2 regions of the Priestia sp. YIM B13491 genome follow, and region 2 is predicted to be linked to the other one. Evidence: riboswitches for the same ligand, from Rfam matches in the RefSeq annotation. Region 2 holds a riboswitch; the other holds the start of a gene.

Region 1 (5,347 bases), 120 kb from region 2:
TACACGTATTAATACTTGTGGTAAACTATAGATTATTATAATGAAGAAACTAATCTAAAGGAGCTCTTTGCACAATGACTTCTGAACATTTACTAGCAGCTTATCAAACCCTATGGTTGAACCGTTCGTTCGCTTCTAAACAAGCCATGACAAGTGAAGATCAGCTTCACGAAACCATTATGAAAGATTTAAAAGATGAAATGACTCATCCACGCGTCCGGCAAACACCGTATGTAAAATATCACCTTGGCATAAAAAGAATTCTAAACAGCAGTCTTTCCTCTGATGAAAAAGTTGCGCTTGCGTCCCTATACACAAACCTTTTAGATAGCTGTATATAACGATAAAAAAGGACTTCCTTGATGGAAGTCCTTTTCTTTATTTAATTAACGCTTTTTCTTCTAAGCTTTGAAAAACCGCCTTAAAGTCTTGCTTTAAATCTTCGAATTCCTCTAACCCTACTGAAAGACGAAGAAGTGAATCAGTAATTCCTTTTTCTTCACGCACTTCTTTTGGGATACTTGCATGAGACATTGTTGCAGGATGCGTTAAAATGGATTCAACTGCACCTAGACTAACGCCAATTGAAGCCAATTTTACTCCTTGTAAAATATGTCGTGCTACCTTTTCATCCTGTACTTGGAAAGAAATCATAGCTCCGTATCCATTTGCTTGTTCTGAAATCAGTTTGTGGTCTGGATGACTTTTTAAGCCTGGATAATATACATGGCTTACTAGAGATTGTTCTTCAAGCCACTTTGCAAACTGCAGCGCTGTTTTTAACTGCTGATCTAAACGAACTTTTAATGTCTTAATTCCTCGAAGCAGTAAAAAACAATCCTGCGGTCCCAAGATAGCACCAAAAGCATTTTGTACAAACTTTACTTCTTCTGCTAGCTTTTCATCGCTTACTACAACTAAACCGCCAATGACGTCACTGTGACCGCTGATATATTTTGTAGCACTATGAATCACAATGTTTACACCAAGGTCAATCGGCTGCTGTAGATAAGGTGTTAAAAACGTGTTATCCACAATTGTAAGGAGATTGCGCTCCTTCGCCAAACTTGCTACTGCTTTAATATCCGTTACCTGTAAAAATGGATTTGAAGGGCTTTCGATATAAATAGCCTTCGTATCCTTTGTGATAGCTTCTTCAACTTTCTCAACCTTCGTTGTATCAACAAAAGTTGTTTTGATACCAAACTTTGAAAATAATCGTGTTAATACACGATATGTCCCGCCGTACGTATCATGTGAAACTAAAATTTCATCCCCCGATTCAAAAATAGATAACACCGATGAGATAGCAGCCATACCTGATGAAAAAGCAAAACCAGCGTATCCATTTTCTAGCTGAGCAATGGTGTTTTCTAAAGCCTCACGAGTTGGATTTCCTGAACGAGAATAGTCATAGCGGCCGTTGTTCGTCTCATCTTCTTGGTTAAATGTAGATACCTGATAAATAGGTACGTTAACCGCTCCAAAATGACCGTCAATTCCTGTATTTGCATGAATTAAGTTCGTACCAAATCTATGTTTATTATTGTTGGTATGCATCAAATGCCTCCTTCAAATCTTTAATTAAATCATCTGCGTGCTCAATTCCAACTGATAATCGCAGTAAACAGTTTGTTACTCCGACACGATTTCGAATTTCTTCCGGAATATCAGCATGTGTTTGACGAGCTGGGAATGTCATTAAACTTTCCACGCCTCCTAAGCTTTCTGCAAATGTAATAACTTTGACATTTTCTAAAAGTACTGACACGATGTCAGGGTGTGAGACAGCAAAAGAAATCATGCCTCCAAATCCAGTTGCTTGTTTCTTCATGATTTCATAGCCTGGATGTGTTTCAAGACCAGGGTAATACACTTTTTCCACGAGATCATGAGCAGTAAGCCAATTTGCAATTTTCAGTGCGTTTTCATTATGCTTTTCCATACGAAGCGCTAGCGTTTTAACACCGCGTAATAACAGCCAGCTATCCTGTGGACCTAAGATTGCCCCAGCTGCATTTTGATAAAAACGAATTTTCTCTCCTAAGCTTCTACATCGAGCCACTACAAGACCAGCAACTACATCATTATGACCCCCAATGTATTTGCTTGCACTATGTATCACAATATCTGCTCCAAGCTCTAAAGGACGCTGATAATAAGGGGACATGAAGGTATTGTCAACGATAGTAAGCAAATCATGCTGTTTAGCTAACGAAATTGCTTCTGGCAAATCAGTCACGTGCATCATTGGATTCGTAGGTGTTTCAATAAATAAAGCTTTTGTGTTGGGACGAAGCGCATCTTTTACTTGCTCGAGATGGGCTGTGTTGACGTACGAAACAGTAATTCCTTGCTCTGAAAAAATTTCATTTAGTACTCGGTACGTTCCTCCGTATAAATCCTCTGATACAATTAAATGATCTCCGTTTTTAAATAGTGCTAAAACTGCCATTACACCTGCCATTCCTGAAGCGAATGCTACTCCTACTTCTCCTTTTTCCAAAGCAGCAATTGCTTCTTCCAATGCTGTACGAGTAGGGTTTGCCGTACGTGCATAGTCAAATCCTGTACTTTGCCCTAAAGCAGGATGAGCAAATGTTGATGCTTGGTAAATGGGTGTTGTAATAGAACCTGTTGAAGGATCACGACCTACTCCTGAACGAACTAATAAAGTTTCAATTTTCATCTATTTCTCTCCTTAACTCAAAATAAAAAACACTCTTCACAGATGGAAGAGTGTTCGTTTATACACGATTTCTCTCATCTGTTAGAACAATACTGATGTTCCACAGGAATTAGCACCGTTCAAATGAATGTTTCATTTGATGGTTGCCGGGCATCGCAGGGCCAGTCCCTCCGCCACTCTTGATAAGAGTTCTATATAATTGTTGGTGGTTAACGTTTGTTGTTAATAACTTTAATAAAGATTTTCTTTATTGTCAACATAATTTTCTAAAAAATTTAAATCATCTCATTTGTTTATTCAATATACCTGTCCTGATAAGCACATAAAAAAAAAGAGACGAAAGCGAGGTCTCTTTTTCTAAGGCAAATGTACAGATTTTACGTGAGCTAACTTCCAATACATACTTTCTCCATTTGCCGTAATTAGTTCAACAATATTATTAGAAACTTCTTTAAGTACGCCAATTTTTTCTGATTGATCCCCTAAATCTAATACGACCAGTTGATTTTCATATTTTTTAAGCTGCTCTTCAAAGTTTCTGACAAAAGGTGCAGAGGCGGGCCTTACTGGGAGCTCTTTGTCACTTAAAGAATAAGGGGTTAACTCATTGCTGTAAGGAGTGAGCCATTTCAAATGATGCAGAGAAACAAAGACATTTTTATACACTGGAGAATAAAACACAAGATAATCATTCAGCACGCTTGTGATATAGCCATGCAATGATTTCCCTCCTGTTACATAAATTTCAATAAATTTCCCTTTTGCCTGCTGTAAAATATTACGATAAGAAATCCGCTGACTTTCTTCTATTAAATTCTCTTCTATTTCACGTAAAACCGTATAGTCTTCTTCAGATACTTCCCGCAAACCATGCATGTGTAAAAGAGGAATATACAAATAATCATGTCCATTATACAAAACCATAATATCTAATCCAAGATCAATAAGTCTGCCAACAAATGTCGTTTTACCTGAAATATCTAACTCCACAATTTTATTGATATAATGATTCATACTCATACTCATTCTCCTCCTTTTTCCCATATGATAGAAAAGGTGCTTTATAAGCACCTTTTATGTTCCATTTCATCATGCTTTCCAACGATAATTTTTCGTTTTAATAACTTTCTCAGCCGGTGTTGAAGAGCGTGAACCCGTACGGCGTCTTCCGGAGCGATCACCTGTGCGTCCTCCCGAGCGGCGTCCTCGAGAACGATCGTCTGTGCGTCCACCCGTGCGGCGTCCTGTACGTTCTCCCGTACGGCTTCCTGTACGCTCTTCTGTAGACTTTGCAGCTTCAGTCTCTCCATTTTCTTCTGTTTCTTCATTATTTTGATTGTTATCGTTTTGCTTAAAAGCCCCTTTTGCTCCTACACAAATGGTTTTAACGTGTCTTGGCTGTAAGCGTAATACTTGATTATTCTGCACAAGTGTAAATGTACCATTTCGGCTTTGTACTAACACGCCCTCTACAGCTTCAGGTCCTCCATTATTGATTGATACCCATTTATGAGAAAGGTGGGCAAAAAGATCGTTAAAGCTTTTGGATTTCATATATTCTGGTTCTTGGCTCACTACGAGTTCATTTGCAGATTGACTAGCTTGATCTCCATTGTTGTTTTGATATTCACTCACACTCTTAACGTGTTCAGTATTAATATAGATGACACCGTCGTCCTCTGTGAGTAATACTATATAAGCAGATTCAAATGAACCTAAGACATCAAGAAGCTGACCTGCTTTTTTCTCAGGTCCACCTTGGTTAACCTGCACATATTTAGTTTTCATTAATGATAAAGTTGTAGCAAAAGTTTTTCCTCGATATAATTCTAATTCTGCGCTAATTCCAGTAAACGTTTGTGCCGAATTTGACATAGTATCTTCAGTTATACTTTTTACATGCGCTAAGTGATAATATACAAGTGTATATTCTTGTTGATTATTATTTTGGTTGTTTTGATTGTTTTGGTTGTTATTTTCACCATCATTGTTATTATTGTTATTGTTGCTTTCCACTGCTAAGATTAAATAATCTGATTGCACGTCAACCAAATAACCTGTTTTAGATTCAGGTCCTCCACGATAAACGGTCACCACTCTTCCTTTTAGGGGTTTGAAGTGAGAAGAATAGCCTTTATCAGGCATTTGTATATTTCGGCTGCGTTTTTGGCTTGATTTTTGGCGCGGGTTTTGATTTTGCCCTTGTTCTTGGCCATAGTAATAGTTACTCATTGTTTTTCCTCCTTATTAGTTATCCTTATTGGTCATTCATACTGTATATATACGTATCATGTACAGCTATTGATTTCCTGCATTTGCCTATTATTAGCAAAATCCACTGTTGCCTATAAAGTGCCTATAAATCTATCTCTTTTTAAAGAGTCAAAAGGTTATTTTCAATATACGCTGTTCGTTCTTTTATAAAAGACAGCATAAATTCGGGTTCTTTATAAAATTGCTCCAAGTTATCTTTTACGTAAGGATCTTTTAATACATAAGGAGCAATATACTCATGCAGTTGATAAATGATTGGTTTCATGCATTCTATTGTAAATTGATTATTTAGAACATTGTTCATTTTTTGAATATATCGCTTTTTAATGCTATTTACCGCCAGTAAGCGAGCTGTAAGCGTATTAAATCCTTGTGCGCGGACAT
Region 2 (5,347 bases):
AGCACCATTTTTAACTTGAGCACGCGCAATTTCAGATGCTTCTTCAATTTTTCCTTCCGCAATCAGACGCTTGAATTTGCGAGAACCGATTACATTCGTACGTTCTCCCACAAAAAGAGGGCGCATAGAATCGTCATATACAAGTGGTTCAATACCGGTTACAGCATGGTTATGCTCGGAGCGATCAAGCGAACGAGGAGCAACCTCTTTTACCGCTTCAGCCAGTGCTTTAATATGAGCAGGCGTTGTACCGCAGCATCCGCCTACAAAGTTCAGCCAGCCTTTATCAGCAAACCCTTTAATTTTTTGAGCAAGCAGATCAGGAGATTCATGATAATTGCCTTCTTCATCCGGAAGTCCAGCGTTTGGATAACAGCTAACTGCTGAAGTGGCTAGGTCTGAAAGAGAGCGAATATGATCCGTCATAAATTCAGGGCCTGTCGCGCAGTTAAGTCCGACTGAAAGAGGCTTCATGTGTTCCAGTGATAAGTAAAAAGATTCGATATCTTGACCAGCGAGAGTTGTTCCCATCGGCTCAATTGTTCCTGAAATCATAATAGGAACTTCGGTTTTGAGTTTTTCAAACGCCGCTGTAATGCCTAGAAATGCGGCTTTTACGTTCAGCATGTCTTGACAGGTTTCGACTAAAAGCAAGTCAACGCCGCCGTCTAACAAACCTCGAGCTTGCTCTTCGTACGTTTCGACTAGCTCAAGGAATGTAATACCGCCGGTAACAGAGAGTGTTTTAGTCGTAGGACCGATAGCTCCAGCTACGAACCTAGGCCATTCGGGAGTTGAATATTTATCGCGGGCTGCACAAGCAAGCTTCACAGCTTCGATATTCAATTCATACGCCAAGTGACCTAAATCGTATTCATCAAGTACGGTAGATGTTGAGCCAAACGTATTGGTTTCAATGATGTCAGCACCTGCTGCAAAGTACTCTTCATGAATGCGCTGAATCACATGAGGCGCTGTTCGAGTCAAATATTCGTTGCAGCCTTCATATTCTTCGCCGCCAAAATCTTCAGCGGTTAAATCAGCATCTTGAATCATCGTTCCCATTGCTCCATCGATGACGAGTATTCGCTTCTTTAGTTGTTGTTCGATAAGTGAGCTCATTTATATCTTCCTTTCTGATGTAACAAGTTGCTTGTCATGAATATAGCGTGTTAGAATTTCGGTCATTTCATAGCGCATAAACGGCGTAATTAAGTAAATACCGTCAAAAAGCTCATATGCTGTATCAATTAAGTTTTTTGCAATCGCAAGACCTTCGACTTCACCGCGAATTCGGTCATTTCCCGTTGCGTCCATGCGTTCTAGAATATCTTCTGATAATTTAATTCCAGGTACTTCATGGTGAATAAATCGAGCATTTCTCGCGCTTGTTAACGGCATGATCCCGATGTATACCGGTGTTGTTAAATGTTTGGTTGCTTCATATACCTCTTCAATTTGCTTAGTTGAATAGAGAGGCTGAGTAATGAAATAGTGAGCCCCGCAGTCGATTTTCTTTTCCAAACGCTGAACGGCTCGGTCTAAGTGACGCACGTTTGGGTTAAAGGCAGCTGCGATGGAAAAATTGGTTTTTTGACCAAGTGGTTTACCCGAATAAGATAGTCCTTCATTAAATTGAGCGATTAAACTAATCAAGTCAAATGAAGATAAATCGTAGACCGAAGTGGCGCCAGGGAAATCGCCAACTTTTGACGGATCACCGGTAATTGCAAGCACTTGATTCATTCCTAGCGTATGAAGTCCCATTAAATGAGATTGAAGTCCAATTAAATTTCGATCGCGACAGGTAATATGAATAAGCGGTCGTGCTTTTGTTTCTTGCTGCATCAGTGTTGCCATTGCCAAGTTGCTGATGCGAGGTGAGGCAAGAGAATTATCAGCTAATGTAATAGCATCTACGCCGACTTTATCGAGTGCTTTTGCTCCTTCTAAAAATTTCGTCGGACCCAGCTGTTTAGGCGGATCTAGCTCGACGATAACCGAGCGGCGCTTCTTCACAATTTCATGCATATGAGGTTTATCCTGCTGCTCACGCTCTTGAACCGTAACGGCTGGTCTCATTTTAACGACTTTACTTGTAATCGGAGGCAGGTCTTTTAAGGCAGATGACATAGCGCGTACGTGAGCTGGTGTTGTACCGCAGCATCCTCCAATTAAGCGAACCCCTTGTTCGCGGAATAAACGTGCGCTTTCTACAAAGTAGTCTTCATTCGTTTCATACTCCAGCTTTCCTTCCACATACGCAGGAAGGCTGGCATTAGGGTAAGCAGATAAGAAAGCACGATCAGGAAGCGGTACTTCTTCAAGAGACTGAATCATATGGTAAGGACCTAAACGGCAGTTTAGCCCGACAACATCTGCTCCTAAGTCTTCTAATTCTTTTAATGCATCTGCTAAAGGACGCCCATCTTGCAGTACGCCAATATCATGCAGGGAAACGTGGGTAATAATAGGCTTATCCGTTTCTTTTCTTGCAAGTGTAAGAACGGTTTTTAATTCTTCGAAATCATAGTATGTTTCAAACAAAAGTCCATCCACGCCTTCATTTAAAAGCCAAAACATTTGTTCACGAATGCTTCGCTTAACTTCTTCTAAACTAATAGCGTTTTTTTGGAAAGAACGAATTCCGCCGAGTGTACCAACCACGTAAGCCTGATCTTTTGCAGCTTGTTTCGCTAATTTTACACCAGCAACATTGATGTCTTTGACTGAATCTTCTAATCCATAACGGGCAAGTTTTTGATAATTAGCAGCGTACGTATTTGTTTGAATAACGTTTGCACCAGCTTCTACATAGGCTCTGTGAATACGAGAAACCTCTTCTGGTTTGGTGATGTTTAGTTCTTCAAAACAGCTGTCAATACCGTGTGAGTAAAGGAGGGTACCAGTGGCACCATCCCCAATTAAAATTTTAGACTTTAAATCTTCAAGTAACCCCATGTCAAAACCTCCTTAAATTGTTCCGCTTCTATTTCACGAGTGATTCGTTTTATGCAATATGCCGATAAAATAGAAAAAGTCTTCTTAAGAAGAAGACTTTTTTCGCCTTCTTATCTTCCAAGCAATAAATTGCTTGCTGGATTTAGCACCATGTCTCTAACGACTGGTTGCTGAGGTTTCAAAGGGCCAGTCCCTCCACCTCTCATGATAAGAATCAATTGTATATAATTGAAACATATTTTTTTAAATAGAAAGAATACTTATTTAATAATTTATCTGATTTTTAGAAATTATACAACAGTAAATTGTGAATTTCCAGCAAATATTGAGGAAAATTTAAAAGCTAAAGGGAAAATATCCGTATATTTTGTTTGGAAATGACTGTTATGTTAGGGGTTAAGGAGTTTTTTGTGAAAAATACAAAAAGAAAATGAAAAATAAAAAATAAACGAAAAGGCACAAGCGCTGGGATATGCGTAGATTTACACGTAAAAAGGCTCGTCTTTTTTTTACCGTTTCTACATATAGTGAACTATGAAGGGTAGAAGGGTGATGGGCATGAAAAGGTGGAAACTCACGCTGCAGGTTGCTGCTACGTATGTAGGCACTGTTGTAGGAGCCGGTTTTGCAACAGGCAAGGAAATCGTTCAATTTTTTACACAGTACGGGGAACTTGGAATGGTCGGGATTTTGGTCAGCGGCTTGTTTTTTATTTGGCTAGGTTCGAAAATGATGCTGCTTTCGCACGCAATTGGGGCTTCTTCTTATCAGCAGCTTAATACATATTTATTTGGTGATGTGCTTGGAAAAGCGGTAAACGGTGTAATGATTGTCATTTTATTTGGAGTAACTTCAGTCATGCTAGCGAGTACGGGAGCAATAGGAAAAGAACAGTTCGGGCTATGGCCTCCTGTTGGGATGATTTTTACAATTGTTTTAACTTATATATTTATCGCCAAAGGAATTAACGGTATTTTAATGGTTAATTCTCTTGTTGTGCCGATGATGCTTTCATTTGCTTTTATCATCTTTGTGCCAAATATCAGCTATTTCTCACTGATTCAAACGAAGCCGGATTTAACGCTCGTCACGCAGTGGAAGTGGGCGGTTAGTCCCTTTTTATATATTTCCCTAAATCTAGCTTTGGCTCAGGCTGTTTTAGTTCCATTAGGAAGCTCCGTGAAAGATAGGAGCGTGATTAAAAAAGGGGCCGTAATAGGAGGATGTGTACTTACGTTTATGCTTGTTTCTACTCATCTTGCCCTTTCCAATTTGCCTTATTCATTTCAACTTGATATTCCGATGAGTGCCGTTGTTAAAAATATCTCAGCGTGGGTGAATGTTTTATTTACGGTAGTTGTGTTAGGCGAGATTTTTACTACATTGATTGGAAATGTATTTGGAATCGCTAAGCAGATTCAGTCATTTCTTCCCCTGAATGACAAACAAGCTTTTGCATTTATTATCTTGGCTTGCTTTATTATTGGGCAATTCGGATATGCCCAGCTTCTTGAGTTTTTGTATCCGATATTTGGCTATATTGGACTAGCTTTTGTATGGATGCTATGTATTAAAAAAGAAAAAATAAGCTAAAAGCTGGATTTTAAAGAATAGATGTGAAAAAACGAAGTTAAATGATGTGACAAGTCGATTTTACTTTGCTATAATGTAAAACAAATAAGACTCTAGCAGTCGAATATATTATCCTTCGGGGTCGGGTGTAAGTCCCAACCGGCGGTGATAAAGCGTATGCTTTTAAGCCCGTGACCCGTTTTCATACGATGTATGTTAGCGGTGGATCTAGTTAAAATCTAGAGCCGACAGTAAAAGTCTGGATGGGAGAAGGATCAGGAAGCACAGTTGTTTTTTTGTGTTGAATTAATAAGGGACACGCTTGCCTTTTTTAAAGCTACCCTTGTTTTTATACACAAAATATAACTGTTTATTTCGTATACAATTAGCGGAATTTTGCATAGATAAAACTGATTCAGCTCAGCCGACCCTTTGGACATTTGTTCAAGGGGCTTTTTTATTTTCAGTGGTTGGGGGAAAGATAAATATGAAAAAAAAGCAGCTGCTATTTCAAAACGGTATAAGAAGTTGGAATAGCGCCAAGGCAGGTGAAGAAAATGTTCACGGGTATCATTGAAGAAATTGGAAAAATAAAACGTATTCAAAAGGCCACAGAAGCAATTGTTCTTACGATTGATGCGAAGACCGTGTTAGAAGATGTGAACTTAGGGGACAGTATTTCAGTTAACGGCGTGTGTTTAACCGTAACGGCTTACTCTCAAAATGAATTTACGGTCGATGTCATGCCGGAGACGATTAAAGCAAGTACCCTTCAGCTTCTAACCGTTGGATCACGTGTTAACTTAGAGCGGGC

Evidence for each region. Region 2 has a riboswitch for S-adenosylmethionine ahead of ACFX4E_RS07355 (bifunctional homocysteine S-methyltransferase/methylenetetrahydrofolate reductase). Riboswitches for the same ligand answer to the same signal wherever they lie in the genome.
Region 1: it holds a riboswitch for S-adenosylmethionine, as region 2 does, so the genes downstream of both, ACFX4E_RS06750 (trans-sulfuration enzyme family protein) here and ACFX4E_RS07355 (bifunctional homocysteine S-methyltransferase/methylenetetrahydrofolate reductase) in region 2, are expected to answer to the same signal.

What each region holds. Positions count from the first base shown of each region.
Region 1 is NZ_JBHZOR010000002.1:109,922-115,268, forward strand. It holds gene ACFX4E_RS06735 (SIMPL domain-containing protein) at 1-12, shown strand, start outside; gene ACFX4E_RS06740 (hypothetical protein) at 75-341, shown strand; gene ACFX4E_RS06745 (trans-sulfuration enzyme family protein) at 379-1,560, opposite strand; gene ACFX4E_RS06750 (trans-sulfuration enzyme family protein) at 1,544-2,689, opposite strand; SAM riboswitch class I at 2,761-2,878, opposite strand; gene ACFX4E_RS06755 (hypothetical protein) at 3,047-3,709, opposite strand; gene ACFX4E_RS06760 (spore coat protein) at 3,779-4,834, opposite strand; gene ACFX4E_RS06765 (CotH kinase family protein) at 5,064-5,347, opposite strand, start outside.
Region 2 is NZ_JBHZOR010000002.1:225,099-230,445, reverse strand. It holds gene metH (methionine synthase) at 1-1,122, opposite strand, end outside; gene ACFX4E_RS07355 (bifunctional homocysteine S-methyltransferase/methylenetetrahydrofolate reductase) at 1,123-2,961, opposite strand; SAM riboswitch class I at 3,069-3,175, opposite strand; gene ACFX4E_RS07350 (YkvI family membrane protein) at 3,520-4,554, shown strand; FMN riboswitch at 4,662-4,812, shown strand; gene ribE (riboflavin synthase) at 5,091-5,347, shown strand, end outside.